2 regions of the Kineococcus deserti genome follow, and region 2 is predicted to be linked to the other one. Evidence: predicted binding sites of a transcription regulator. Region 2 holds the regulator's gene; the other holds the start of a gene.
The links. Region 2 encodes HspR, which represses chaperone genes until heat shock. Its sites were predicted from a motif close to ANTTGAGNCNGNCNGNCTCAANT; they were not measured.
Positions count from the first base shown of each region.

Region 1: the regulator HspR is predicted to act here: its motif matches at 5,752-5,774, upstream of ACRYR2_RS15860 (Hsp20/alpha crystallin family protein).

Region 1 covers NZ_JBJLSI010000021.1:5,296-19,699, reverse strand. The annotation lists gene ACRYR2_RS15880 (sensor histidine kinase) at 1-1,603, opposite strand, end outside; gene mobA (molybdenum cofactor guanylyltransferase) at 1,811-2,383, shown strand; gene ACRYR2_RS15870 (NAD(P)H-quinone oxidoreductase) at 2,394-3,380, shown strand; gene ACRYR2_RS15865 (glycoside hydrolase family 15 protein) at 3,377-5,128, shown strand; gene ACRYR2_RS15860 (Hsp20/alpha crystallin family protein) at 5,213-5,695, opposite strand; gene ACRYR2_RS15855 (extracellular solute-binding protein) at 5,803-7,476, opposite strand; gene ACRYR2_RS15850 (carbohydrate ABC transporter permease) at 7,520-8,464, opposite strand; gene ACRYR2_RS15845 (ABC transporter permease subunit) at 8,461-9,450, opposite strand; gene ACRYR2_RS15840 (sugar phosphate isomerase/epimerase family protein) at 9,644-10,525, opposite strand; gene ACRYR2_RS15835 (Gfo/Idh/MocA family protein) at 10,552-11,670, opposite strand; gene ACRYR2_RS15830 (hydroxyacid dehydrogenase) at 11,684-12,658, opposite strand; gene ACRYR2_RS15825 (aldo/keto reductase) at 12,913-13,881, shown strand; gene ACRYR2_RS15820 (DUF1177 domain-containing protein) at 13,927-14,404, opposite strand, start outside.
Region 2 covers NZ_JBJLSI010000037.1:9,588-23,991, forward strand. The annotation lists gene ACRYR2_RS21280 (beta-propeller fold lactonase family protein) at 1-496, opposite strand, end outside; gene ACRYR2_RS21285 (TetR/AcrR family transcriptional regulator) at 504-1,103, opposite strand; gene ACRYR2_RS21290 (alpha/beta fold hydrolase) at 1,096-1,932, opposite strand; gene ACRYR2_RS21295 (heat shock protein transcriptional repressor HspR) at 2,115-2,480, opposite strand; gene ACRYR2_RS21300 (DnaJ C-terminal domain-containing protein) at 2,580-3,680, opposite strand; gene grpE (nucleotide exchange factor GrpE) at 3,709-4,305, opposite strand; gene dnaK (molecular chaperone DnaK) at 4,305-6,179, opposite strand; gene ACRYR2_RS21315 (DUF3616 domain-containing protein) at 6,353-7,441, shown strand; gene ACRYR2_RS21320 (response regulator transcription factor) at 7,461-8,066, opposite strand; gene ACRYR2_RS21325 (sensor histidine kinase) at 8,063-9,301, opposite strand; gene ACRYR2_RS21330 (YcaO-like family protein) at 9,376-11,313, opposite strand; gene ACRYR2_RS21335 (hypothetical protein) at 11,330-11,500, opposite strand; gene ACRYR2_RS21340 (hypothetical protein) at 11,612-12,442, opposite strand; gene ACRYR2_RS21345 (ABC transporter ATP-binding protein) at 12,439-13,386, opposite strand; gene ACRYR2_RS21350 (energy-coupling factor transporter transmembrane component T family protein) at 13,465-14,265, opposite strand; gene ACRYR2_RS21355 (ATP-binding cassette domain-containing protein) at 14,340-14,404, opposite strand, start outside.

The DNA.
Region 1 (14,404 bases), on a different contig from region 2:
GGTCGGAGAAGTTCGTCGCGTTCTCGAGCAGCTCGGCGATCATGTGCGAGGCCGACAGGGCCAGGTGGCCGACGACCGGCGGGTCCACCTGCAGGGCCAGGTCGACGCGGCCGTAGTGCTCGATCTCGCCGGCCGCGGTGCGCACGACGTCGGACAGCGGCAGCGGCCGGCGCAGACGGCGACCGGTGTTGATGCCGGCCAGCACGAGCAGGGACTCGGCGTTGCGCCGCATCCGGGTCGCGAGGTGGTCGAGGGTGAACAGGTCCTCGAGGGTGTCGGGGTTCTCCTCGGTCCGCTCCAGCTGGTCCAGGAAGGCCAGCTGGCGGGCCAGCAGGGTCTGGTCGCGGCGGGCGACGTTGACGAACATCTCGGCGATCGAGGCGCGCAGGGCGGCCTGCTCCCCCGCGATGCGGAAGGTGGTCTCGTTGAGGTCGTTGATGACGACCTTCAGCTGACCGATCTCGTCGTTGCTGGTCACCGGGATGGGGGTGAACTCCACGCCCGGGCCCTCGCCCGGGGTCTGCATGCGCTCGACCATGCGCGGCAGCTCGTCGCGGACCTCGGTCGCGGCGGCGGCCAGGTCGCGCAGGCGGTCACCGATGCTGCGGGCGACGCGGAAGCCGAACCAGCCGACGGCCACGAAGACCAGCAGGACGACGGCGAGCAGGACGACCGTGCCGATGGTGGCGCGGGTGGCCGCGGCGTCGGCCTCCTCGGCGACGTCGTCGGCGAGGGCTGCGGTGGCGTCCTGGTAGGCGGTGATGACCTCGTCGGAGGTCTCCTCCCAGTCGGCCTGGCTCAGCGACGGGGCGCTGCTCGCCTCGAACAGGTTGCGGTCCTGGTTGAGGAAGGCCAGCGCCGAGGTCGTCGCGCCGGAGTTCAGTCGGGAGTCGAGCGCCTCGATGTCGTCGGCGCGCAGGCGGTGGCGGGCCTGCTGCTCGAAGTACGTGCCCCGCTCGATGGCGGTGCCGCGCAGGGTCTCCACCGCGGTGGTGGCGTTGCCCTGGATGGCCAGGACGCCGGCGGTCTGCTCCAGGGCCAGCGCGTCGACGCGCTTGAGCAGGTACCCGAAGGCGCCGATCTCCTGCGCCATGTCGCGGTCGGCGGCGTTCTCGGCCACGGCGACCGTCAGGTCGGTCGCGGTGGAGCTGATGTCGCTGTAGGCGGACAGCGTCGCGAGGGGCGTGGTGGTCCCGCCGTCGACGGCGCTGCGGGTCTGCGGCAGGGTCTGCCCCAGGGCGCGCAGCAGCTGCTCGTCGACGGCGCCGGCGGCGCCGGAGGTCAGGTCCAGGCCGCTGTCGGTGGCCGCCTGGCGCACCGCGGCGACCGCGGCGTCGGTGGCGGCGCGGTCGGTCGCCAGCCGGCTCCTGCCCTCCTCGCTCGGGGCGGCCAGGTACTCGACGGCGTTCTGCCGTTCGGTCTGCAGGGCCGTGAAGAACTCGTTGATCGTCTGCGTCGACTTCGCGTAGGCGGCGAGGTGGCGACGTTCGGTGGTCGTCACCGCGCTCTGGGCGGTCGTCACGACGACGGCGACGAGCAGCAGCACGAGTGGCACCACCAGGAGGACCGCGAGCTTGGCTCGGATGCTCAGGTTCCGCAGCATGTCAACCTTCCGTACGCGTTGGTGAGCGGTGGAAAACTGCCCACCAGGGGTCGAGCAGACTCAGGAGTGATCGGGACGTGGGACCGCGAGGTGTAACCCCTCGGCCCGACAACCCTCGAACGGCCCATCGGCTGCACGGCGCGCCGCTTGACCGTTCAGGTGAAACGTGCAATCTCGACCCCCGACGGGGGGTGGCCTGGAGGAGACGTGGGAACGACCGTGGTCGTCGTCGCGGGCGGCGCCGGAACGCGGTTCTCCGCGGTGCGGCCGGGGGCCGACAAGCTGCGGGCGCCGCTGGGGGGCAGCACCGTGCTGGACACCCTGCTGGCGGGACTGGGCGGGTTCGAGGTGGTCCTCGTCGGACCTGGCGGGGTGCGTGAGGACCCGCCCGGGGGCGGGCCGCTGGCCGGCTTCGCCGCCGGCCTGGCGACCACCTCCGCCGAGGTCGTGGTGCTGCTCGGCGCCGACCAGCCGTTCGCGGCGAGCGCCGTCGAGCGCCTGGTGGCGGCGCTGCGGGCGCATCCGGAGGCCGACGCGGTGATCGGCGTGGACCCGGACGGCCGTCGTCAGCCGTTGCTGTCGGCGCACCGGCGCAGCGCGGCGGTCCGGGTGCTGGACGGGTTGCCGGCCGTGGCCGGGCGGCCGTTGCGCGAGGTCTTCCGCGGCGCCGTGGTGGAGGTGCCCGTCAGCGCGCTGGAGGCGCTCGACGTCGACGACCCCGACGACCTGGCGCGGGCGCAGGCTCTCCTGGAACGAGCGGGGGACGAGGGCCCGACGTAGTGTCCCCAGGGTGCGCGCGGTGATCGTGGAAACCCCCGGAGGGCCGCAGTCCCTCGTCGTCTCCGAGCTGCCCGACCCGGTCGCCGGGCCCGGTGAGGTGGTGGTCCGCGTCGCCGCGGCCGGCGTCAACCGGGCCGACGTGATGCAGCGCGAGGGGAAGTACCCTCCGCCCCCCGGCGCTCCCGAGCACCCCGGGCTGGAGGTGTCGGGCTGGATCTCCTCCCTCGGCGAGGGGGTCTCGGGCTGGCAGGTCGGCGACGCCGTCTGCGCGCTGCTGGGCGGCGGCGGCTACGCCGAGCAGGTCGCCGTCCCGGCCGGGCAGCTGCTGCCCGTTCCGCAGGGGGTCTCCGTCGTCGACGCGGCCGCCCTGCCCGAGGTGGCCTGCACGGTCTGGAGCAACGTGTTCACCCTCGCCGGGCTGCGGCCGGGGGAACTGCTGCTCGTGCACGGCGGTTCCAGCGGCATCGGCACGATGGCGATCCAGCTGGCCCGCCAGGTCGGTGCCCGGGTGGCGGTGACGGCGGGTTCACCGGAGAAGCTGGAACGCTGCGCCGACCTCGGCGCGCAACTGCTCGTGAACTACCGCACGGAGGACTTCGTCGAACGGGTCCGGGAGTTCGAACCGGCCGGTGCCGACGTCGTGCTGGACGTCGTCGGCGCCCCGTACCTGGCGCGCAACCTCGACGTGCTGGCCACCGGCGGGCGGCTGGTGGTGATCGCCACCCAGGGCGGGACGCGCGCCGAGCTCGACCTGGGCCTGGTGCTGCGCAAACGGCTCTCGGTGCACGCCACCGGGTTGCGGACCCGGCCGACCGCGGAGAAGGCGGCGATCGTGGCCAGCGTGCGCGACCACGTGTGGCCGCTGCTGGTCGACGGTGTCGTCCGTCCCGTCGTGCACGACCGGTTCCCGCTGGAGCAGGCCCCCCGCGCGCACGAGGTCATGGAGGGTTCCTCGCACGTCGGCAAGCTGCTGCTGACCACCGGCGCGCGAGGGTGACCCCGGAGGACCTGGCCCGCGAGTTCCCGCCGCACGTCCTGCGCGACTACGCCCTCGTGGCCGACGGCGCCCGCGGGGCCGTCGTCGGCCCGCGCGGCGACGTGGTCTGGATGTGCTCCCCGCGCTGGCACGACGACGCGGTGTTCGCCTCGCTGCTCGGTGGCCGCGGCGTGTTCGCCGTCACCCCCTCGCACCCGTTCACGTGGGGTGGGTGCTACGAACCGGGAACCCTGGTGTTCCGGCACCACTGGACCTCCCGCGGGGACGGCACGATCGACTGCCGCGACGCGATGGCCATGCCCAGCGACCCCGAGTGCGCCGTCCTGCTGCGCGAGGTGACCGCCGTCGAGGGCGACGGTCAGGTCGACGTCGTGTTCGACCTGCGGGCCCAGTTCGGGACGAAGGCGCTGCGGTCGCTCAAGCGCGACGACGCGGGCCGGTGGACGGCCCGCACGGGCGACCTGCACGTGCGGTTGTCCGGGCTGGGCGAGGCGGCCGTGGACGACGGTGTCCTGCGGGCGCACCTGGCCGTTCCCGCCGGCGGGAAGCACCACCTGGTGCTGGAGGTGGGGACGCGGGTGCGCGAGGAGGTCCCCGATCCGGACCACGCGTGGACCTCGACCGTGCACACCTGGCGCTCGGCCGTGCCGGAGGTGCCCGACAGCATCGCCCCGACCGAGGCGCGGCACTCCTTCGCCGTGATCCGCGGGCTGACCTCGGACGACGGCGGGATGGCGGCGGCGGCGACGATGTCGCTGCCCGAGCACGCCGACAGGGGCCGCAGCTACGACTACCGCTACGCCTGGATCCGGGACCAGTGCTACGCGGGCCTGGCGCTGGCCGAGTGCGGGGCGCCGTACCCGCTGTACGAGGACCTCGTGGGTTTCGTGACCCGGCGGGTGCTGGCCGACGGCCCCGACCTCGTCCCGGCCTACACGGTGCTGGGCGGTCCCGTGCCCGAGGAGCGGTCGACGGGGCTGGCCGGCTACCCCGGCGGCTGGGACATCGCCGGCAACCGCGTGCGCGGGCAGTTCCAGCTCGACGCCTTCGGGGAGGTCCTGCAGCTGCTGGCCTCGGCCGCGAGGTTCGACGTGCTCGACACCGACGGCCGACGGGCCGTCGAGGTCGTCGTGTCGGCCATCGAGAAGCGCTGGGAGACACCCGACGCCGGGATCTGGGAGATCGAGGACGACTGGTGGGCGCACTCGCGGCTGGAGTGCGTGGCCGGGCTGAAGTGCATGGCGCAGGTGTCCACGCCGGGTGAGGCCGCGCGGTACGCGGCGCTGGCCGACACCATCCTGGCGCGCACCTCGCGCGACTGCCTGCATCCGATGGAGGGTCGCTGGCAGCGCAGTCCGGGCCAGCCGGGCGTGGACGCGGCACTGCTGCGCCCGGCGCTGCACGGCGCGGTCCCCGTCGACGACCCGCGCTCGCGCGCGACGCTGGCCGCGGTGCGCCGCGACCTCGTCCAGGACCACCACGTCTACCGCTACTCCCCCGACTCGATGCCGCTGGGCACCACCGAGGGGGCGTTCCTGCTGTGCGGTTTCCTGCTGGCCGAGGCGCTGCACGCCGACGGCCAGGAGGTCGACGCGTTCCGGTTCTTCGAGCGCAACCGCGCCGCCTGCGGCCCGGCGGCGCTGCTCAGCGAGGAGTGGGACGTGCAGGAACGGCAGCTGCGCGGGAACCTGCCGCAGGCGTTCGTGCACGCCGCGCTGCTGTCGAGTTCGGTGCGCCTGGCGCGCTGACGGGCTGGCGGGGACCGGACCGTTGACGCGTCGGGCCGGACCTACCGGCCGGATGCGTCAACGATCCGTTCCCCCGGGGCCAGATCAGGCCTCGGTGACCTCGGCGGACGACTCGTTCGTGGTCCCGACGGCGGGGGCCGTCGTCGTCACGGCGATGCGGGTCGGCTGGGCGGCCGCGTGCGCGCCGGCGACGCGGACGGTCAGCACCCCGGCGTCGTAGCTCGCGCTCACGGCGTCGGCGCTCACCGTGCTCGGCAGCGAGAAGCTGCGGCGGAAGCTGCCGTAGCGGATCTCGCTGCGACCGCGCTCGTCCTCGGAGCGGACGTCCTTGCGCTCACCGCGCACGACGAGGCTGCCGCGCTCGACCTCGACGGTGACGTCCTCCAGGGACACACCGGGGAGTTCCAGCCGGACGACCGCGTCGTCCCCGTCACGGCCGACCTCGGCGGCCGGGACGAAGCCGGTGGGACGGGTGGCCGGACCGAACGCGTTGCGGACCAGGGTGTCGAACTGCTGCTCGAAACGGGCGTCGAAGGGGCTGCGGCGCCACACGGACAACTGGGACATGGTGTGTCCTCCTCGGACGGTCGTGGCGCTCGGTGCGAGCGCCGTCGAGGAGCACAACCTGAGTCCACCCGACTCAATGCCCGTGTTCGCCTGCGGCGTAGCGCAGCTCAGCCCGTCGTCGTCCCCGCCTTCTGCAGCGCGTCCTGGTACTCGGTCCGCATGGCGTCGCCGACCGCGCTGCGCCACGTCGCGATGAGGTTGTCCAGCTCCGCGAACTGCCGCCGTTCCTGGACCACGTCCCAGACCCCGTCGAGGAAGGCCTTGTCGGCCGTGGCGTTCTTGCTGGAGGCGGTGTTGGAGTACAGGCCCAGGACCGGGTTGGCGATGCCGGTCGGGATCTCCAACGACTGGTAGTCGTGCTGCACGTCGGCGTCGTCGGGGCGGCCGGGGACGTAGATGTTGTACGGGCTGTCGGCCAGGTAGCGGATCGGCAGCACCGTGTTCGTCGTGCCCGTCTCGGTGAGCACCGGGTTGCCCGTGGCGTCGAGGGTGTGGTCGACACCCTCCTCACCGAACAGCCGGTACTTGTACTCCGCGGTGCCGAACGGCGCGGCCAGCCAGTTCAGGACCCGCAGGATGAGCTTGATCCGTTCCGGGTCCTCCTGCTGCTTCAGCAGGGTGATGGAGAAGAACCCGCTCCCGAGGTTCCACCGGGCCAGCTCGCCCCCCTCGCGCGTGTAGACCGGCATCAGTCCCAGCTTGAAGTCGGGGTTCGAGGCGTTGTCCAGCTGGTACTGGATCCAGCCCGGGTACCCGTCGGCGGCGTTGATGGCGACCGTTCCGGCGTTGAACAACTGCTTGAACGGCTGCTGGGGGTTGAACGAGTCCGGGTGCATGACCCCGGACTTCCACATCGCGATGAGGTCGGTGACGGTCTGCTTGTACTGCTCGGTCTCGTAGACGTGGGTGAGCTTGCCGCCCTCCTCGGCCCAGATGTTCGGCTCGTCGTTCATGCGTCCCAGCAGCTGCCGCGGCTGGTTGATCTGGCTGAAGGCCCAGCGCCGCTGCTTGGGGTCGGTCAGCGCCTTGGTGGCGTCGACGAACTCCTCGTAGCTCTCGGGTGCGGGCGAGACGCCCGCCTTCTCGAACAGGTCCTGCCGGATGAAGTGGTAGTTGCCGATCGCCCCGCGCGGGATGGGGATGCCGTAGATGCCGCTGTTGTAGACCGTGTTCAGCCAGGTGCGGGTCGGGATGTTCGCGAGGTTCGGGTAGTCCTTCACCGCGTCGCCCGACAGGTGCTCGGACAGGTCGGTGAACCGCTTCTCCAGCAGCTGCGGCATGTTCGGCACCGGCGGCGGGAAGCCGTTCGGCACCTGGAGCATGTCGGGCAGGTCGTTGCCCGCGATCGTCGTCGGGAACTTCTGCAGGTAGTCGGCGTTGCTGACCATCTGCAGCTGCAGGTCCACCCCGAGCCGCTCGTTCAGTCCCGCCCAGTAGCTGTTGCTGCCCGGCCCCGGCGGGACGGCGAAGTAGATGTTCGCCATCCCCGTCACCGTCTCCCCGTTCCCCGGTACCTCCGGCACCGCAGTGGGGTTCTCGGCCGGCCAGTTGTAGAACCCCGGGTCGACGCCCTCCTCGGTCCCCGGCAGGTCCGGCTGCACGCCGGTGTAGGGGACGTAGGTCGGCAGGACGGCGGTGTTCTCGGCGGACTCACCGCTGGAACCACTGCTCCCGCCGGAACACCCGGCGAGTCCGCCGGAGGCGAACAACGCAGCCGCACCCCCGGCACCGGCGATCAGCCCTCGTCGCCCGATGGGCCGGTGGAAAGCGCTGTGGGACATGGATCCTCCTCGATCCGAACTGGTTGGAAGCAGCGGTGCGGGGTCAGCCCTTGACCGCGCCGATCATGACGCCCTTGGCGAAGTGGCGCTGCAGGAAGGGGTACACGAGCAGGATGGGGACGATCGCGATCACCAGGATGGCCATCTGCAGCGGCAACTGCGGCGGCAGCACCTCACCACCGACCTGGTCACCACCGATGGTCGTCTGGTTGACGACGTAGGTGCGCAGCACCAGGGCCATGGGCCACTTCTCGCTGGACTGGATGTACAGCAGGGCGTTGAAGAAGGCGTTCCAGTACGCCACCGCGTAGAACAGGCCGATCACGGCCAGCACGGCCTTGGACAGCGGCAGCACGATGCGGGTCAGCACCGTGAACGCCCCGACGCCGTCGATCGCCGCCGACTCGAACAGCTCCTTGGGCAGTTCCTGGAAGAAGGCCCGCATCACGATGACGTTGAAGGCGTTGACCAGCACCGGCAGGATCAGCGACCAGTAGGAGTCCAGGAGGCCGAACTCCTTGACCACCAGGTAGCTGGGGATGAGACCGGGCGAGAACAGCACCGCCCCCAGCAGGAGCATCAGCACCGGCTTGGCGCCGACCGCGCGGGGACGGGAGAGCCAGTACGCCAGCCCCGCGGTGGCCGCCAGTGACAGCAGCGTCCCCACGACGGTGATGGCCACGGAGATGATGACGGCCCGGGTGACGACACCGCCGGACAGCACCGCGGCGTAGGAGTCCAGGCTGATGCCGCCCGGCCACATCACCATGCCCCCACCGGAGTCGTTGATCGTCTGCTGGTCGGCCAGCGACGTGGCGATGACCGACCAGAACGGCACGATCACCAGCGCGACGCAGATCGACAGGACGACGAACTTCGCGGCCTGGGTGAGGGGATGCGGCTTCTCCATCCACGGCGGCCGCTTGCCGTCCTTGGTGGCCGGCCGGTCCGTGCTGTCGCCGATGGTGGCGTTCTCGATGGTGGTCACTTCTCGTACACCCCTCTCTCACCGAAGGCGTGCGCCAGCTTGTTGGCGCCGACGACCAGCAGGACCCCGACGACCCCCTTGACGAGGCCGGCCGCCGCGGAGGTGCCCCAGTTCCCGCCGAGGATGCCGTTGTTGTAGACCCAGGTGTCCAGGACCTCGCTGGCCCGCAGGCCGACCGGCCCCTGCTGCAGCAGGATCTGCTCGAAGCCCACCGACAGGCTGCTGCCCAGGCGCAGGATGAGCAGCAGGATGATCAGGCCCTTCAACGCGGGCAGGGTGATGTGCCACAGCCGCTGCCGCGCGTTCGCCCCGTCCACCGCCGCGGCCTCGTACTGCTCCTGGTCGATGCGTGAGATCGCCGCCAGGAAGATGATGGTGCCCCAGCCGGCGTCCTTCCAGATCACCTGGCTGGTGACGAGGGCCTTGAACAACTCCGGGGCCCCGATGACCTGGACGATGGGCAGGTCGTTCTGGACCAGGAAGGTGTTGAGCATGCCGGCGTTGCCGAGCATCTGCTGGAAGAGGGCCACGACGATCACCCAGGACAGGAAGTGCGGCAGGTAGAGGATCGACTGCAGCGTCCGCTTGAGCCGCTCCCCCGCCAGGCTGTTCAGCAGCAGCGCCAGCGCCAGCGGGACGGGGAACACGAGAACGGTCTGGATGATCGTGAGGGCGACGGTGTTCCACAGGGCGTTCAGGAACTCCGGGTTCCCGTCCCACAGGAACGAGAAGTTGGCCCAGCCGACCCAGTCCGCCTCGGTGATCTCCAGGTAGGGCTGGTAGTCCTGGAAGGCGATGACGTTGCCCAGCAGCGGCACGTAGTGGAAGAGGACCAGGGCCAGCGCCCCCGGGAGCCCGATGACCACCAGCAGCACCTGGTCCCGGGTGAGGGGACGTCGTCTGCGTCGCACCTCCGGCTGCCGGTGCTGGACCCGGGCTGCGGTCGGCGGGGCCGCCGGCTTCTCGCGCGTCGAGTTGAATCTCACCTTCGAGCTCCTGCCACGTCACCTGCATCGGAAAGGGCTGGGACGGATCGACCCGGGCGCGGCGGGGCCTCCGTCGTCGGCACCCCGAGGTAAACGTTTACCCGGTTCGAGGTGAAGAACCTAGCACGCCGGGTTCCGCCACGGGGGGTGTTCGGGCGTGCGTTCGCCATGTCCCGCAACCCGTCTGTTCCCGTCACGACACCGCCACCTCACCCAGGGCTCGCGTCGCCCACTCGAAGGAGATCCGGTGCGACTCGTACAGCGAGCCGACGCTGGGGTGGTCGACCTCGATCATGTAGTCGCCGTCGTAGTCCGGCGGCAGCGCGGCCACGACCGCGTCGAGGTCGAGGACCCCACGTCCAGGTTCGGCCCACAACCGCCCGCTGCCCGAAACCGAGCGGTAGTCGCCACCGTCCGCCGTGGCGGGCAGGTGGTCGGGGTAGACGTCCTTGAGGTGGACGCCGCCGATCCGGTCCGCGTAGCGCCGGATCAGATCCAGCGGATCGGCGCCGGCCCAGCGCAGGTGCCCGGTGTCCGGACCGAAACCGATGAGGTCCGGTCCCAGCCCGTCCAGCAACGCCGTGACCTCGGCCTCCGTCTCGAACACACCACCCACGTGGGAGTGGTGCAGCGGCCGGACCCCTTCGGCCAGGAGCACCTCGCAGACCCGTCCCGCGTTCTCGATCGCCCGGTCCAGCCGGCCCTGGTCGAAGTCGGCTCCCACCGCCGGGGTGCGCATCCGGGCGGGAACCGCCATCGAGGACAGCATCGTGCGGTCCAGGCCCAGTTCGGCCTGTTGCGCGCCGAAGCGCCGGGCCTGCTCGAGCAGCTCGCCCACGTCGACCGTCTCGTCGAGCGGCGAGCTGAACAGGCCGATCGAGGGACTGAGCCCGAAACCCGCGAGCCACCTGGCGTACTCGGCGGCGCCCATGCCCTCGGGCACGTCGGCCTTGACGGCCGTGAAGCCGATCTCCTGGAAGTCGCGGAACGCCTGCTCGAAGACCTCGCGGGTCTTGCCGGCCTGCGCCCAGTAGGGGATGGGGTTCGCCGCGATCCGGCGGCCGTTGCGCGACATCCTCGTCGCCTCCTTCGTGAGTGGGTTCAGCGGGCGGGAGCGGGTTCGGTCAAGGTCACCGGCGCCCCGGTGCGGACGGACTCGTACAGGCCGGTGATGACGGCGACCGCCTGGCGGTTCTCCTCCAGCCCCACCCGCAGTTCCTCCTCGCCGCGCAGGGCGGCCAGGACGTTGCGGTACTGGTACAGGTGGGCGTCGTTCATCCGCCCCGGAACGCTGGTGGGCGGGGCCGGCACGACGCCGTCGGGACCGGCGAACCGCTGCACCTGGTTCGTGCCCGCGCCGTTGCCGCCCATGAAGGCCTCCGGTGCCTCCTGCCCGGCCGGTGTGCCGTGGAAGTAGACCAGGCGGTCGTTCTCGACCACGGCCGAACCGCGTGTCCCGTGGACCTGCAGCCGTGCGGTGAGCCCGGGGTAGACGGCGGTGGAACCGTGCAGGGTGGCCAGGGCCCCGGAGGCGAACCGCACGACGCCCACGGCGACGTCCTCGACCTCCACCCGTTCGTGGGCCAGCGTGCCGGTGTACCCGAAGACCTCCACGGGCCGGCCCATCGCCGCCACCAGCAGGTCCACGGTGTGCACGCCCTGGTTCATCAGCGCACCGCCGCCGTCCAGGGCCCAGGTGCCGCGCCAGTCGCCGGAGTCGTAGTAGCTCTGCCCGCGCCACCAGTCGACCGAGGCGACCGCCGAGGTCAGCCGGCCGAACTCCCCCTCCGCCACGGCCCGCACCACGATCTCGGTCGCGGGGTCGAACCGGTGCTGGGAGATGACGCTGACCAGGGTGCCGGCCCGGTCACGGGCGGCGATCACCTCGTCGATGCGCTCGACGGTGGTCTCGGCGGGTTTCTCCACCACGACGTGCTTGCCGGCCTGGAGGGCCTGCACGGTGAGTTCGCCGTGGGTTCCGGTGGGGGTGCAGACGACGGCGACGTCGAAGTCGACGGCGTCCACGGCCTCGGCGAGCGAGGTGTGGACCTGCCCACCGCGTTCGTCGGCCAGGGCCTGCGCCCGCGAGCGGACGGGGTCGACGACGGCGACCAGTTCCACCGCACCCGCCGTCTCCTGGCGGAGCTGGTGCAGGACGAGACCGTGCTGCTGGGCGATGACACCGGCGCCGACGACGGCGAAGCGGACGGGGTCGATCACGAGACCTCCTGGCTCAGGCGGACCGCTCCATGGCGGCCCGGGTCACGGCGTGGGCGAAGGGTTCGCCGGCGGCGAAGCGCTCGACCTCCCCGGCGGCGGCCGCGGTGAGCCGGCGCAGTTCGTTGCCGAGGGAACCGGCGACGTGGGGGGTGAGCAGGACGTTGCGGCAGTCCCACAGGGGGTGCTCCGGCGGCAGGGGTTCGGGGTCGGTGACGTCCAGGACGGCCTGCAACCGTCCCGAGAGCAGTTCGGCCGTCAGGGCCTGCGCGTCGACGACGGCGCCCCGCGCGGTGTTCACCAGGGTCGCCCCGTCCCGCAGCCGGGCCAGCAACCCGGCGTCGACCAGACCGCGGGTCTCGGGCAGCAGGGGCGTGTGGACGGTGAGCACGTCGCTGCGCTCGAACAGTTCGGTCAGCCCGACGGGTTCGGCGCCCAGCGCGCGGATCTCGGCGTCGGGCACGTACGGGTCGTGCAGCAGGACCCGGACGTCGTGCGGCTGCAGGAGTTCGGTGACGCGCCGGCCCACGAGGGAGGCCGACAGCACGCCGACGGTGGCGCCGAAGTTCCCGACGGCGTCACGCAGCGGGCCGGTGATCCGCGCGCGGGTGCGGCGGTACTCGGCGGCGGCGGCGAGGGCGCGCTTGCCGGCCAGCAGCACCACCGCGAGCGTGTACTCCGCGACCGGGACCGCGTTCGCCGGCGCGGCCGAGGAGACGGCGATGCCCGCCTCCCACACCGCGGGCGTCACGTGGCCGCGGACGGACCCGGCGGTGTGCACGACGGCCCGCAGTTGCGGCGCGGCGGCCACGACCTGCGCGGTCAGCGGCGGGCACCCCCACCCGGTGACCAGGACGTCGGTTCCGGCCAGGGCCCGTCGCGCCGCGGCCGAGCCGAACTCCGCCAGCACTCCCGGCCGGACGTCGGCGACGGCGGCCAGCCGGGCCAGGAAACCGTCGTCGAGGACGCGGCGGCTGGTGGTGGGGTCCATGGCCAGGGCGACGCAGGGCCGGCCCGGGTGGGGGCTGTCGCGGTGGTACCCGCGCGACGCGGAGGTCACGGTCACGGGCTCTCCCGAGCTGTTCGGGGGAACCGCGTCGTCGCGGTCCCCGGTGATCGCCACCGTGCCGCGCGCTCCCGGAACCGGTCAAGACCGTTCGATCAGCGCTGATCGTTCGATCGCCCAGGCGTGCGGTGGGTGGTTCCACCGCGCGATCGGGCGGCAGGATCGGGCAGCATCCCGGCATGGACTACGTGAAGCTCGGCCACACCGGCCTCGAGGTCTCGCGGCTGGTGCTCGGCTGCATGAGCTACGGCGACCCCCAGCGCGGGAACCACGCCTGGACGCTGTCCGAACAGGACAGCGTCCCCTTCCTGCACCGCGCCCTGGACGCCGGCGTGAACTTCTTCGACACCGCCAACGTGTACTCCGACGGCTCCAGCGAGGAGATCGTCGGCAAGACGCTGCTGGCCGCGGTGCCGCGCGAGGAGGTCGTCATCGCGACCAAGGTGCACGGCCGGATGCGCCCGGGCCCCAACGGCGCGGGCCTGTCGCGCGCGGCGATCCTCACCGAGGTCGACAACTCCCTGCGCCGGCTGGGCACCGACCACATCGACCTGTACCAGATCCACCGGTTCGACCCGACGGTCCCGCTGGAGGAGACGCTGCAGGCGCTGCACGACGTCGTCGCGGCCGGCAAGGTCCGCTACCTCGGGGCGAGTTCGATGTGGGCGTGGCAGTTCGCCAAGGCCCTGCACCTGCAGGACCTCAACGGCTGGACGCGGTTCGTCACCATGCAGGACCACTACAACCTCCTCTACCGCGAGGAGGAGCGCGAGATGCTGCCGCTGTGCGCCGACGAGGGCATCGGCGTCATCCCGTGGAGCCCGCTGGCCCGCGGGAAGCTGACCCGCGACTGGGACGCCACGACCAGCCGCTCCGAGACCGACGAGTTCGGCAAGACCCTGTACCGCGACTCCGACGCCGAGATCGTCGCGGCCGTGGCGCGGGTGGCTGAACGACGTGGGGTCCCGCGGGCGCAGGTCGCGCTGGCCTGGGTCGCGCAGAACCCCGTCGTGACCGCGCCGATCGTGGGGGCGACCAGACCGCACCACCTCGAGGACGCCTTGGCCGCGATCGAGCTGGAACTCACCGCCGAGGAGGTCGCCGAGCTCGAGGCCCCGTACGAACCGCACGAGGTCGCGGGGTTCTGACCCGGCCCTGCCCCACGGCCGGCGCTCCGGCCGTGGGGGCAGCGGTCAGCTGTCGGCGCCCATCGTCTGCAGGTGGGCGAGGGAACCGTAGCGGGACACCAGGTCCGCGAACTCCTCCTCGTCGAGGAAGGAGGCGATCCCGCGGCCGTAGTCCTTGGCCACCTCGATGACGAACCGCACCGCGGACTCGACGGCCTGCAGGTCCGAGGCCCCCGTCGCCGACCCCGGGACGGCGGTGACGGCGGTGAGGGCGACACCGACGACGGGTGCGGACGTCGCGGTCGTCGGCTGCACGATCGAGTTCACGTGGTAGGCACCGTTGCCGTACGGCGTGATGTCCTGGGTGGTGATGGGCAGCACGACGGGGTTCAGGCCCGTCGTGCGCTCGACGCAGTCCAGCAGGGTCTCGGAGACCCGCAGGATCCACCCCTCCTTGATCGTCGGGGTGATGGCGAACCCGCGGTGGTTGACGATGCGGTTGCCGCGCGTGGTGTCGATGGACAGGATCGCGTCCATCTCCGGC
Region 2 (14,404 bases):
CGCGGATCTCGTCGGTGCCCAGGTCGAACACCGCCACCTGCTCGCCCAGCACGCGCGTGGAGTGCGGGTGGGAGGCCTCCTGCCGTTCGCTGTCCGGGCCGGACCCGTTGCCGTGCAACGTCTGCCGCAACCGGGCGACGGCACCGTCGCGCAGGTCCAGGACGCCGACCCCACCGCCGTAGTTGGCGACCAGGAGGAGACCCGGGGCCAGCGAGAGGTGGCACGGGGAGGATCCGCCGCTGGGCGCCTCGCCGAGCAGTTCCCATCCGCCGGCAGCGGGGCGGCGGGAGGAGACGAAACCCTCCTCGACCTCGTGAGCGGCGTGCACGGTCCCGTCCGCGCCGGCCACCAGGAAGGACGGGGACGGGCAGTCGTCGACGGGTCCCACGGCACCGAGCCGACCGGTCCGCGGATCGCGCCGCACCAGTGCGACGCCGGGGCCGCGACCGCCGGTGGCGGCGGTGTAGGAGCCGACGGCCAGGACGCTGGAGGTCATGAGGTGATCATGCCGTGCGGGGAACCCGGTCGCGCCCACCGGCGGCCGTGGCCCGCAGCCCCCGGTCGACGAACCCGACCATCCAGCCGAAGCTCTCCTCGACGTCGGTGGCCATCTGGAACCCGCCGCCCACCTCCAGCGTCGCGAACCCGTGCAGGGAACTGCGCAGCATCCGCAGCGCGTGGACCTCCTGCCCGGGATCGATGCCGTAGCCGCGCAGCACGGCCGCCAGCGACTCCAGCACCCGTCCCGTCGCGGCCGCGTAGGCGTCGTCGGGGCCGGTCGGGCGCGCGCCGAGGGTGGCGGCGTACCGGCCGGGGTGCTCCCGGACGAACTGCCGGACGGCCCGCGCGGCGGCGACGAGGGCGTCGCCGCCGGCCAGGCCCTGGGTCGCGCCACGCAGGGTGTCGGCGAGCTGGTCGGCGGCCAGGACGGCGATCCGGTGCGAGAGGTCGGCCAGGCCGTCGACGTGCTTGTACAGGGAAGGGGGCCGCACGCCCAGCCGCTCGGCCAGGACCCCCATGCTGAGCTGGTCGAAACCCCGCTCGTCGGCCAGGGCGGCGCCGGCCTCGGTGACGGCGGCGGGGGCCAGTCCGGCCCTAGGCACGGGCCAGGGTCCGGGTCAGGAACGGCAGGACGAGGTCGACGACGCGCTCGGGCGTCTCGGTGTGCGGGTAGTGGCCGGCGCCCTCGATGACGGCGAGTTCCCCCAGACCGGCAGGCAGGTCGGCGACGATGCGCTCACCCTCGGCGCGCGGGTCGGCCCAGTCGGGGTCGGCGCTGCCCTCGACGACCAGGACGGGGCAGCGGACGTTGCCCAGCTGCTCCCCCGCGTCCGTCGGAGCCGACTTCCCCATGGCCTGCAGCACCTGCATCCGGCCGGGTTCGCGCAGCCCGGCCTCGATGCGGGCGAGTTCGGCGTCCCAGTCGGCCGGTTTGGCCGGCACGGCCAGGTCGAGGTACTTGGACCAGTTCGGCACGCTCCCCAGGACGGCGGTCAGGGCCAGGTGGACCATCCCCCGCCGGTGTCGCCGCACCCGGAGCAGGCCGGCGAGGTCGATCGACTGCCGGCGGGTGAACGGCGCGAGCTCCACCACGCCGCTGACGAGGTCCGGGGCGCCGGCCGCCGCGATGGTCGCGGCTCCCCCGCTGATCGACTGGCCCACGATCACGGCGGGCCCCCCGAGGTGGCGGACCAGCGCCAGGAGGTCGCCGGCGATGTCGGTGCGGCTGTAGCCGTTCCAGCCGACGCTGGACTCGCCGCAGCCGCGGAGGTCCACGCCGGCCACCCGGTAACCGGCGGCGGCCAGCGTCGGGGCGACGAAGCGGTAGGAGCGCCTGCTGTCACCCATCCCGTGGGCCAGGACGACGAGCGGTCCCTCGCCCGTCACCTCGTAGGCGATGGTGCCCCCGCCGATCTGCAGGTGCTCGGTCATGACGTCCTCCCCGCTGGCTAACAACATTAGCCCGAAGCTAATTGGATTAGCCTGCGGGGTCAAGCCCGGACGGACGCGACGTCGGGGGCCGCGAGGTGCAGGGCGTGGCGAGCCGGGGCTGGCTGGTCGGGGAACGACGAGGCCCGGCCCACCGGGTGGTGGACGGGGCCTCGCAGGGGAACTCAGCGGGTGCGCTCGGGCCGCCAGACCACGAGGGCGGTGGACCGTTGCGACTCGGGGCGGCGGCCCATCGGCGTCGCCACGATGTCGCCGGCCATGCCGGCCGCGAAGATCCGGCGGGCCTGCTGGCGGACCAGCGCGATCTCGGCCTCGAGCTCCTCCACGCGCTGACCGAGGGCCAGCACCTGGTTCTCCAGGTCGAGGATCCGCTTGATCCCCGCGAGGTTCACGCCGTCCTCCTGGGACAGGCGCTGCACCTCACGCAGCTGCGCGATGTCCCGCGCGGAGTAGCGGCGCCCCCGGCCACGGGCCCGGCTGGGCGAGACGAGGCCGAGGCGGTCGTACTGGCGCAGCGTCTGCGGGTGCATCCCCGCGAGTTCGGCCGCGACCGAGATCACGAACAACGGGTTGTCGTCGTCGTACACGTTCCTCTCCCTCCCCTCGTCCCGGACCTCCCCGGTGGTGCGTCAGCTGCGGGCGCGGTCGGCCAGGCCCGCGCGCGGGTCGTCCCCGGCGGTCGCCTTCGCGAACGCCTCGACGGCCTCGCGCACGGCGCCGTCGACCCGTTGCGGCACGACGACCTCGATCGTCACGAACAGGTCACCCCGCTCGTCGGTCGAGCGCGAGCGCTTGACCCCCCGGCCCTTCAGCCGCAGCGAACGACCCGACGGGGTGCCGGCCGGGACCTTCACCCGCACGGTGGCACCGTCCAGGGTCGGGACGTCGACGGTCGCGCCGAGCACGGCCTCGTCGAACGAGACCGGCAGGGTCATCCGCAGGTCGTCCCCGTCCCGGCGGAACACCGGGTGCGGCTCGACGTTCACGGTCACCAGCAGGTCGCCGGCCTGACCGCCCGCGCCGGGAAGCCCCTTGCCGCGCAACCGGACCTTCTGCCCGTCGCGGACCCCCTGCGGCAGCCGGGCGTTGACGGTCCGCGCCGGTCCGCCCCGCGGGTCGGGCACCCGCAGGGAGACGGTCTTGCCGTCGAGGGCGTCGCGGAACGACACCCGCGCGGAGGCCTCGAGGTCCTGGCCGCGCGGCGGCGCCTGGGTCCCGCCCGGGGCCCCGCCGAAACCACCGGGGGCTCCGCCAAAACCACCGGGGGCTCCGCCGAAACCACCGGGGAAACCCCCGGCGGCACCGGCGCCGCCCTGGCCGAACAGGCCGCCGAGCAGGTCCTCGAAACCCCCGCCGGACGCGCCGCCGGGAGTTCCGAACCGCACGCCGCCGGGCGCACCGCGACCCTGCCCGAACAACCCGCCGAGCAGGTCCTCGAACCCGGCGCCGCCGCCGGCGGACCCGGCTCCCCCGGAGGAGAACCGGGCCCCGCCGCCGACCATGGCGCGGACGCCGTCGTACTGGCGGCGCTGCTCGGGATCGGACAGGACCGCGTAGGCCTCGCCGACCTCCTTGAACCGCTGTTCGGCCGCGGCGTCCCCCGGGTTGGCGTCCGGGTGCAACGTGCGGGCCTTCTTGCGGTAGGCCTTCTTGATCTCGGCCGCGTCGGCGTCGTGGGAGACGCCGAGGATCGCGTAGAAGTCCTTCTCGGCCCAGTCCTGCATGCTCATCGACGTCCTCCTCCCTCGACGACCGAACTCATCCCTGGGGGTCGGCCACCGCGACGCGGGCCGGGCGCAGGACGCGCTCGCCGAACTTGTAGCCGGGCTGCAGCACCTTCACGCACGTCGCCACCTCGTACTCGTCGGAGTGGCTGTGCATGAGCGCCTCGTGCACGGCCGGGTCGAACGGTTCGCCGTCCTGGCCGTAGCGCTCGAGCCCGAACCGCGTCAGCGTGCTCTCCAGCTTGTCCGCGATCGCGACGAACGGCCCCGTGAGGTCGCCGTGCTCGCGCGAGAGGTGGATGTCGTCGAGGACCGGCAGCAGGGCCTCGGCCACCCCCGCGAGCGCCGCGTTCTTGGCGACGTCGCGGTCGCGGTCGACGCGCTTCTTGTAGTTGACGTACTCCGCGTTCAGCCGCTGGAGCTCCTCCAGCCGCTGGGCCGCGAGGGACTGCGCCGCCTCGAGCCCGGCCTCGGCCGCGCCGTCGTCCGGGCCGCCCACCGTGGGCTGCGCGGGCTGCGCAGCCTCGGTGGGGGTCGGTGCGGCCGTGGACTCGCCCCGGACCTGGCCGGTCTCGGGATCGATGCGGCGGTTGTCGCGGACCACGGTGGGTTCGGCGAACTCCTCCGACATCACTTGTCCTTCTCGTCGTCGACGACCTCGGCGTCCACGACGTCCTCGTCCGCGGCGTCGGACTTGGTGAAGTCCGGGCCGGCCGAGGCGCCCGCGTCACCGGCGGCGGCACCCTCGGACTGCTGGTTGGCGTACATGGCCGAACCCAGCTTCTGCGAGGCCTGCGCGACGGCGTCGGACTTGGCCTTGATCTCGGCCGCGTCGGTACCGGCCAGGGCGGTCTTGAGTTCCGCCAGGGCCTTCTCGACCTCTTCCTTGCCGTCGGCCGGGAGCTTGTCGGAGTTGTCGGCGATGAACTTCTCGGTCTGGTAGACGAGCGCCTCGGCCTGGTTGCGGGCCTCGGCCTCCTCGCGACGCTGCTTGTCCTCGTTCGCGTGCTGCTCGGCGTCCTTGACCATCCGCTCGATGTCCTCCTTCGACAGCGCGCTGCCGCCGGAGATGGTCATCGACTGCTCCTTGCCCGTGCCGCGGTCCTTGGCGTTCACGTGCACGATGCCGTTGGCGTCGATGTCGAACGTGACCTCGACCTGCGGCACGCCGCGCGGGGCCGGGGCGATGCCGGTGAGTTCGAACGTGCCCAGCGGCTTGTTGTCGCGGGCCAGTTCGCGCTCGCCCTGGAACACCTGGATGAGCACCGAGGGCTGGTTGTCGTCGGCGGTCGTGAAGACCTCCGAGCGCTTGGTCGGGATCGCGGTGTTGCGCTCGATGAGCTTGGTCATGATCCCGCCCTTGGTCTCGATGCCCAGGGACAGCGGGGTGACGTCGATGAGCAGGACGTCCTTGCGCTCACCCTTGAGGACACCGGCCTGCAGGGCGGCGCCGATGGCGACGACCTCGTCCGGGTTCACGCCCTTGTTGGGCTCCTTGCCGCCGGTCAGCTCCTTGACGACGTTGGTCACCGCGGGCATGCGGGTGGAACCACCGACGAGCACGACGTGGTGGATGTCGGACAGCTTCACGTCGGCGTCGGAGATGACGTCGTGGAACGGCTTCTTGGTGCGGTCCAGCAGGTCCTGGGTCATCTGCTCGAACTGCGCACGGGTGAGCTGCTCGTCGAGGTGCACCGGGCCGTTCTCGGTCATCGACAGGTACTGCAGCGAGATGCCGGTGCTGGTGGCCGTCGACAGTTCCTTCTTGGCCTGCTCGGCGGACTCGCGCAGACGCTGCATCGCGATCTTGTCCTTGGACAGGTCGATGCCGTACGCGCCCTGGACCTTCTTCAGCAGGTGGTCGACGATGCGCTGGTCCCAGTCGTCACCACCGAGGTGGTTGTCACCGGAGGTCGCGCGGACCTGGATGGTGGAGAAGCCGTCCTCGTCCTTGCCGACCTCGAGCAGGGAGACGTCGAAGGTGCCGCCGCCGAGGTCGAAGACGAGGATGAGCTCGTCCTCCTTGCCCTTCTCCAGGCCGTAGGCCAGCGCGGCCGCGGTGGGCTCGTTGATGATGCGCAGGACGTTCATGCCCGCGATCTCGCCGGCTTCCTTCGTCGCCTGGCGCTGGGCGTCGGAGAAGTAGGCCGGGACGGTGATGACGGCGTCGGTGACGGCCTCACCGAGGTAGCTCTCCGCGTCGCGCTTGAGCTTCTGCAGCACGCGGGCGCTGATCTCCTGCGGCGTGTACTTCTTGTCGTCGATCGAGACGTTCCAGTCGGTGCCGACGTGACGCTTGACGGACCGGATGGTGCGGTCGACGTTGGTCACGGCCTGGCGCTTGGCGATCTCACCGACGAGCACCTCGCCGTTCTTGGCGAACGCGACGACCGACGGAGTGGTGCGGCCGCCCTCGGCGTTGGCGATGACGGTGGGTTCACCACCCTCGAGGACGGAGACGACGGAGTTGGTGGTTCCCAGGTCGATGCCGACCGCACGTGCCATGACTGGCCCTCTTCCTCACTGAGACGACTGTTGAGCGTTCCCCACTCAAGTTCCCCGAGCCGGTTCCGGCTGTCAAGTCGAACCGCACTCACCTTGAGTCTGATGGGCTCAACTCACGAGCCGCGCTCCTTGTTCCCGGGAACTCCCACGACCTGCCGCACGCTGTTCCCGACGTGGAACCGAAGCGGCGCATCCCGTTGCACTTCGACGAGGCCTCCAAGGCCGGGGGCACGCACGTCAACCTGTCGGCCGTCCGCACCGACGGCTCCCACCTGTGGGTGGCCGGCGACGAGACGGCCACCGTCGAGCGGCTCACGGCCGTCCTCGTGGACGGGCGCGTGCAGTCCTTCGCCCACCAGATCACGGTCCCGCTCGCCGAGCTCGTCGACCTGCCCGGCCCGGACGGCGAGGAGGCCGACATCGAGGGCCTGGCCCGCAGCGGCCCGTGGCTGTGGGCGATCGGCTCGCACAGCCTGAAGCGCAAGCGCATCCGCGACTCCGACAGCGACGTCAAGGCGCGCAAGCGGCTGGGCCGCATCGTGCGCGAGGCCAACCGGTACGTCCTGGTCCGGCTCCCCGTCGACCCGGTCACCGGGCTCCCCGCCCGCGAGGTCGAGGTCGACGGGCAGCGGCTGACCGCCGCGGTCCTCGGCGCGCGCGACGACGACCTCACCTCCCACCTGCGCTCGGACGACCTGCTCGCCCCGTTCCTGCAGATCCCGTCCAAGGACAACGGCCTGGACGTCGAAGGCGTCGCGGTGCACCACGGCGCCGACGGGCTGCGCCTGTACGTCGGGCTGCGCGGACCGGTGCTGCGCGGCTGGGCCGTCCTGCTGGAGCTGCGGCCCCGCACGCACCCCAGGCGGCCCGGCCGGCTGGTGCTGGAGGAGTTCGAGGACGGCGCGACCTACCGGCTGCACCTGCTGGACCTGCGCGGCCTGGGCATCCGCGACCTGTGCCCCGACGGCGACGACCTGCTGGTGCTGTCCGGGCCGTCGATGGGGCTGTCCGGGCCGACCCGGGTGCACCGCTGGGTCGGCGGGGGCGTCGTGGACGCGGCCGAGGTGGTGCGGGCCCAGGAGCTGCCCGTCGTGCTCGACCTGCCGCACGGGCAGGGGGTGGACCACCCCGAGGGCATCGCGCTGGTCCCGGCGGAGGTGACCGGGACGGTCGACCAGCTGCTCGTCGTGCTCGACTCCCCCGCCCCCGAGCGCCACACCGCCGACGGCGGGATGCTCGCGGACGTCTGGGACCTGCCGTGACGGTCCGAACGCCGCCCCCTCAGATCCAGCCGTTCGTCTGCGCGATCTTCACGGCGTCGGTCCGTCCCCGGGCGTTGAGCTTGTCGACGATCGCCGTGAGGTAGTTGCGCACCGTCCCCTCGCTGAGCACCAGCCGGTGTGCGGTCTCGCGCACGGTGCAGCCGTCGGCCACGAGCACCAGCACGTCCGCCTCCCGGGCCGTCAACGGCGAGTCGCCCCGCTGCACCGCGGCCGCCGCCAGCTCGGGGTGCAGCACGCGACCCCCGGCCGCCACCTGCCGGATGCCGTCGACGAGCTCGTCGACGGGCGCGTTCTTCAGCACGAAGCCGTCCACCCCCGCCGCCAGCGCGCTGCGCACGGCGGCCGGGCGGCCCAGGGCGGTGAGGATGATCACCTTGGTGCCCGGCGCCTCCCGGCGCAGGTGGGTCGCGACGGTGATCCCGTCGCCGCCGGGCATCTCCAGGTCCAGGACCGCGACGTCGACGGGTGTCGTCGACAGGGCGGCCAGGACCTGGTCCCCGCGCTCGACCGAGGCCACCACCTCCAGGTCGTCCTCGGTCTGCAGCAACGCGACCAGCGCGGACCGCACGATGTGCATGTCCTCCGCGACGAGCACCCGGATCACGACTTCCCCTCCACGGCCGACACCTTCGACAAGGGCACCGAACAGCTCAGCCGGAACGTGCCACCTCCGGCCGACGACCACACCGACCCTCCCAGGGCCTGCACCCGTTCCCGCATCCCCAGCAGACCCGATCCCGCGCCGAGGGGGAAGGGGCTCCCCGACGCCTCGTCGCCGTCGTGGACCCCGTCGTTCTCGACGACCAGCTGCACCGCCGCGGGTTCCTGCCGGACGTGGACGGCGATCCGGCAGCGCGTGGCGTGGGCGTGCTTGACCACGTTCGTGGCGGCCTCGCGCAGAACCCAGGCCACCACCTCGTCCGCCGCGCCCGCCTGCAGGCCCGGGTCGGCGTCGGCCTCGCACCGCACTCCCGCGTCGGTCAGCAGCCGCACGGCCGCGGCCAGCTCCGAGCGCAGGCTCAGCGCGCGGTACCCCGCCACCAGGACCCGCAGGTCCGCCGCGGCGGCGTGGCTGAGCGCCAGGACCTCGTCGAGCTCGGAGCGGACCGCCTCGCCCTTGCCCGAGCGGTGGTGGCGGCGGGCCAGTTCGACCTTCAGCGAGATCGCCGCGAGGTTGCGGCCCAGCAGGTCGTGCAGGTCGCGGGACACCCGCACGCGCTCGGCCAGCACCTCGGCGTGCGCGAGTTCGGCGCGGGCCAGTTCCAGTTCGCGGTACGTGTTCACCGACCGGACGACCAGGAACAGCAGCACCGAGGTCGCGACGTAGCTGATCCCCGCGAACACGGTGTCGCCCCAGGCCTCCCCCACGGCGCGGCTCACCCCCAGCTGCGCGAGCAGTCCGGCCAGGTAGACGACCGTGGCCGCCGCCGCCGGCAGCAGTTCGAGGGCGAAGCAGCCCAGGACGGCCGACCAGGCGATCCACCCGGGCCCCAGCAGCAACGCGGGCACGTAGGCGACCAGGGCCAGGGCGACGAGCGCGGCTGCGCGGGGGCGCTCGGCGCGCCGGCCCAGGGTCCGGCCCAGCACGACGAGCGTCACCGCCACGGCCGCGGACGCGCTCACGACGGTCGCGGTCAACGCGAACGGAACCGAGTACCGCGCTCCGGTCCGGGCCCAGCCGAGTTCCCCCGTCAGCACGTCGTCGACGACCGAGACGGACAACCCGAGGGCGCACAGGACGAACAGGACCACCGCCAGGGCCTGCAGCCGGCGGGTGACGGCACCGGTCCCCGGGCGCGGGCGCCCCCAGAACCGGGAAACTTCGGGCCGCGCACGCACGGCGGACACCGTATCCGCCCGCGCACCCAGCGTCGTCGGGGACGACCGCCCGGCCGGGCCCGACGGCGGAACGCTCAGACCGGCAGGTCCCACGGGTTCGGGCTGCCGCCGGGCCGGCGCCAGGAACGCAGGCGCGAGGAGACGACCCGCACCACCGGGACCTGCAGCCGCGGGTGGGTGAGGTCCAGGTAGCCGACGTCGACGCCGTCGCGCTCCAGCCGCGACCGCCAGTCGCGCAGGACGGCCAGGTCGTCCTGCGGGTCCCCCTCCTCCGCCTCCACCCGTCCGTGCGGCAGCAGGTGCGGCAGGTCGTCGACGCGCAGGGCCTGGAACTGCGGTGTCCCCGCGCCGGCCAGGCCGAGTTCGTCCCCGAACTGCAGGCAGGCCAGCAGTTGCAGGAGTTCGTCGCCGGCGCGGTGGACGGCCCCGGCCCGGGAGGTCGCGGCCCCGAACCCCAGCGTGACGGCGCGTCGGTCGGCGTCGACGCCGACGGCCGCCACGACGGGAACCCCGTTCGCGGTCGTCAGGTCGAGGAACCACCCCGTCCGCCCGTGCCGGGCCAGTTCGGCGTCGAACTGCCCGGCGTCGGGGTCCACCACCTCCGGCCGCCGGGCCGAGGACCACCACCAGGACGCCACGGCGTGACGTTCGAGCAGTTCCGCCAGGCCGCGGCGCACCGCGTCGGCGACCGTCCGGCCTGCCGCGCACCCGCTGGAGTCGACCCGCGCGGCACCGGCCGGCAGTTCGTCCGGGTGCCCGAACGTCGTGGCCACCGCGGGAACCCACCGACCGCTGGCACGCCCGTCCAGGACGTCCCGCAGTTCCCGGAACTCGCCGGGTTCGTCGTCGCGCAGGCCCTCGACCGCGACGACCTCGAAACCCGCGCGGCGCAGTTCGCCGGCCGTGGTGGGAACCGCGCGCGGATCCGGTCGCCAGGAGGTGCTGAACCGCTCGACGGCCTCGCCGGCGCAGGCCGTCAGCGCAGCCTCGGCGGTGCGGCCCGAACCGTAGGCCGTCGCCCGGCGCCACCGGACCCCGTTGGCCGATCGCGCCCGGACCGGGTGGGTGGTCGTGGCCAGGAACCGGCCCGAGGCGGCCTGCCGCACCACCGGCGGAGCCAGCACCCCGGTGAGGTCGGAGGTCTCGGACGCGATCCGCGCGAGCAGGTCGGTCGTCCCGGTCGACGGCTGCACCCCCTCCTCCGGGCCCGAACCCTCCCGCGGGCACGGCGGAACGGGGTGCACGACGACGTCGAAGGTGTGCAGCCGCAGTTCCCGGATCGCCGAACGCCACAGCGGGCGCAGTTCCTCGTCGTCGGCACCACCGGAGGGCACCAGGCCGTCGAGGGCTCCCACGACGGCACCGACCGCCGCCCGCTGCAACGCGACGCCGGCCGGGACGACCGGGTGCGCGGCGCCCGCGAGGTCGGGTTCGGCGTTGCGGCGGAGGGCCGCCAGCAGGCACCCGGGGCAGGTTCCCCGGAGGCGGTGCCCGGCACCGGGTTCCACGACAGGGCCGATCCAGCACCGCCCCGCTCCCCACCGCACGAGCAGGACCGCCGAGCGCGACGCGGCGTCGGTCAGCGCGTCCGGCAGGCGAGGGTCGGCGTGGTCGTCGCAGACCAGGACCACCAGGTCCGCGGCCGCGGGGTCGTCGACCGTCCGGAACCCGGCCGCGACGGCCCGGAGGAGTTCCCCGGTGTCCGTCCGCCCGACCGCGGCGACGTGCAGGCTCGGGCGGGTGTCGGCCGTCCGCGTCACGAACCCGGCGCGGACCAGCTCGGCCAGGTCGGCCGCGAACCCCGGCACCTCCTCGTCCCCGATGCCGAGTTCGGCGACGAGTTCACCGGTCGGCACCCCGCCGCCGCGCCGGCCCAGGAGTTCCAGGACCTTCGCGGAGCGGTGGCCGACGGGAACGCGGTCGGTGTCGTCGTCGAGCAGGAAGGCGCCGCCGGGATCGCGCAGCAGACGCCACACCCCCCGCGGAGCCAGTCCCCGGGGGCCGGAACTCATCCGGCGTCCGTCCGGTTCACTCCCCGTCGTCGGGCCAGCACAGGCACAGGGGGTTCGCCGCGATGACGGGGCGTCGCTGCGGACGCTGCACGGACGGGACGGTCACGGCGCCGAGCAGCCGGTCCAGCTCGTCGTCCAGTGCGGCGCCGGTGCCGGACGGCCGTGCTGTCGCCTCGATCACGTTCACGGGAACCCCTCGATCTCTGGTGGTGCGGGTGGTGGAAGCGGGACACGTGTGGGTGGTGCGGTGTGCGCCGTCAGCCTGCCTCCGCAGCCGCCCCCCGGGGGAGTGCGCTCCTCACCGGAGGAGCGTGCGTTTCTCACGGGTGCACACCACGACCAGGGCACCGGCCGCTGCGGAGAAGGCCGCGGCGAGGACCGCGACGGTCACGCCCCGCGGACCCGCACCGGACGTCAGCCCCTCGCGCAGCCCCTCGGCCATGACCGCCGGCGGGATCCAGCGCAGGACCGCCGCGGCGGGGTCGGGCAGCACCGGGAGCGGCACCAGGACGCCACCGAGCGCCACGACGACGGCGGCGGGCCACAGCACCAGGCGGGCCTCCCGGGGTCGCAGGAGGCACCCGGCCAGGACGCCGAGCGTCGTGCAGGTCGCGCTGCCCAGCACAGCGACGACGACCAGGCCCAGCGCACCGCTCAGCACCCCGGTCGCGGTGGTCCGCGCCCCCACGTCGAGCGTGCCCGTCAGCGCGCACCCGGCGACCGCCACCACCGCGGCGGGCACCGTCAGCAGCAGGCGGGAGGGGACGAGCACCAGCGCCAGCCGACGCGCCCTGCCCGGCCGCCGCAGGCCACCGGCCCCCAGCAGCAGCGCGAGCGTTCCCCGTCCGCGCCACCGCACCACCCGCCCGGCCGTCCCGGGCAGCCCCAGGACCAGGGCGGTGAGGGCCACCGCGGTCGGCAGCAGGTGCGCCCCGCCTCCCACCAGGGCACCGGCGAGGAGCACGAGCAGCGGCGTCAGTCCGGCCTGCAGGAGCAACCCCTTGTCCCGCAGGGACTCCAGCGTCGCCGCGCGGACCGGGCCGGGCCGCCGCGCAGGTCGCGCGGGGCCGCCGCCCGCGGTGCGGGGCAGCCCGGTGACCAGGCCCACCGGGGACTGACCGGGACTCACGGTGAGGTCCGGGCGACGGGTCGCCGCCGGTCGGCGGTCGCGCGCCGGACGGCGTCGGTGAGGGTGGCCTCGTGGTGGCGCAGGTCGACCACCGAGCGCAGCGGCTCGGTGAGCTGGCGGACACGGCCGGCGGGGCAGTCGGGCAGCTCGACGCGGGTCTGCTCGCCCACCCGCTGGAAGGTGGCGCCCGGCACCGCCGAGGTCAGGTCGCCGGCCTCGCGCGCGTCGGTCAGCAGGACGGTCGCGGCCCCGTGCGCGGCGAACCGGGCGATGACCTCCCCGGGCGGGGACAACGTCACCAGCCGTCCGCGGCGCAGCACCGCGATCCGGTCCGCGCGGGCCACCACGTCGGGGTCGAGGGCGTCCGGGCTCCCCCCGGCCACGACGGCCGTGCCCCCCTCGGCGCGGTGCCGGCCCAGCAGCGCGGCCAGCGCCCGGCCCGTCCCGGCCGCCGCACCCCCGGCCGGTTCGTCGCAGACCACCAGGGGGGTGCGGCCCGCGAAGGTCACGGCGAGCCGGAGCCGTTGCTGCGCCGCCACGTCGAGGCGACGCACGAGCACGGACGCGAACGGGGCCAGGTCGGCCAGCTCCAGCAGGTCCTCGAGGTCGTGGGGATCGGCGTGCAACGACGTCCACAACCCGACGGTCTCGGCGACGGTGAGGTGGTCGAAGAGGGCACCGTGCGCCGGCAGCACCGTCACGGATCCGGTGAGCAGTCCCCGCCGGTCCTGCGACGGGTCGACGCCGAGCACCCGCACCCGGCCCCGGGTGGGCCGGACGCGACCGCCGAGCACGCCCAGCAGCGTCGAGACCCCGGCGCCGCGCCGGCCCACCACCGCCACGACCTCGCCCGTGGCGACGTCCGCCTCGACGTCGTCGAGCAGGGTCGCCGACGGCCGGTCGGGCCACTCCCGGACGACCTGGACGTCACGGGCGCTGATCACCGCACCCTCCACGTCGTCTCCCCTCCGGCGGCCTGGCAGGAGACTGCCGTGCCGGCCAGGGCCGCGGTAGGTCAGCCGTCAGGTCGTCGACGTGAGGAACGCACCCGTCAGCCGCAGCAGCAGCGGGACCGCGGCGACGCCGGTGCCCACCACCAGCAGGACGGTGTCGGCGCGCCGCCACGGCGCCGGCAGCGCCCACGTCCGCCGGGTCGCGCTCTCGTCGGCGAACCCCCGCGCGTCCATCGCGACGGAGACGCGCCCGGCGCGGCGCACCGCGTCGACCAGCAGGCCGAACGCCGTCGAGGCCGCCCACCGCACCCGGGAGGCCGGCCACCGGCCCGGGCCGAACCCGCGGACCCGGCGGGCGGCGGCGATCTGGTCCCAGGAGTCGGTCAGCGAGTCCAGCCGTCCGATGGCCGCGACGACGGCGACGACCACCCGGGCCGGCACCCGCAACCGCTGGGCGAGGTGGTCACCGGTCTCGGCCGGGTCGATCCAGCCGAACAGCACCACCCCGGGGAGGACCAGGACGAGCAGGCGCAGGGTGGCCGTCAGCGCTGTCCACAGGGGCTCGGGGCTGTCACCGGCCAGCACGGTCGACCAGCCGACGGAGACGGCCGCGATGCCCACCGGCAGCAGCCGGCGCAGCAGGGTCCGCGGGCCACCGACCACCAGCGGCAGGCAGAGTGCCTGCACCGCAAGGGCTCCCGCCGCGTGCCACCACTCCTGCACGGCGAGGGCACCGACCGCGCAGAGGAGGCTGACCGCCAGCACCGGCAGCGGCCCGCAGTGCCGCACCGCTGGTCCGGGACCCGCACCGCGCCGCTGCGCCGCGGTCGGCGGAACCGTTTCGTCCACACCCCCGGACGTGGTAGCCACCGGGTTGTCCACACGGCTGTGGACATCGGTGTGGACACGGGTGCGGACGCCGCTCGGGTGGGCGTCGGACGCGGTCACGCGGCCACCTCCCGCAGCGTCCCGGCCTCCAGGTGGACCCCGCCGTCCCCGCCGATCGCGT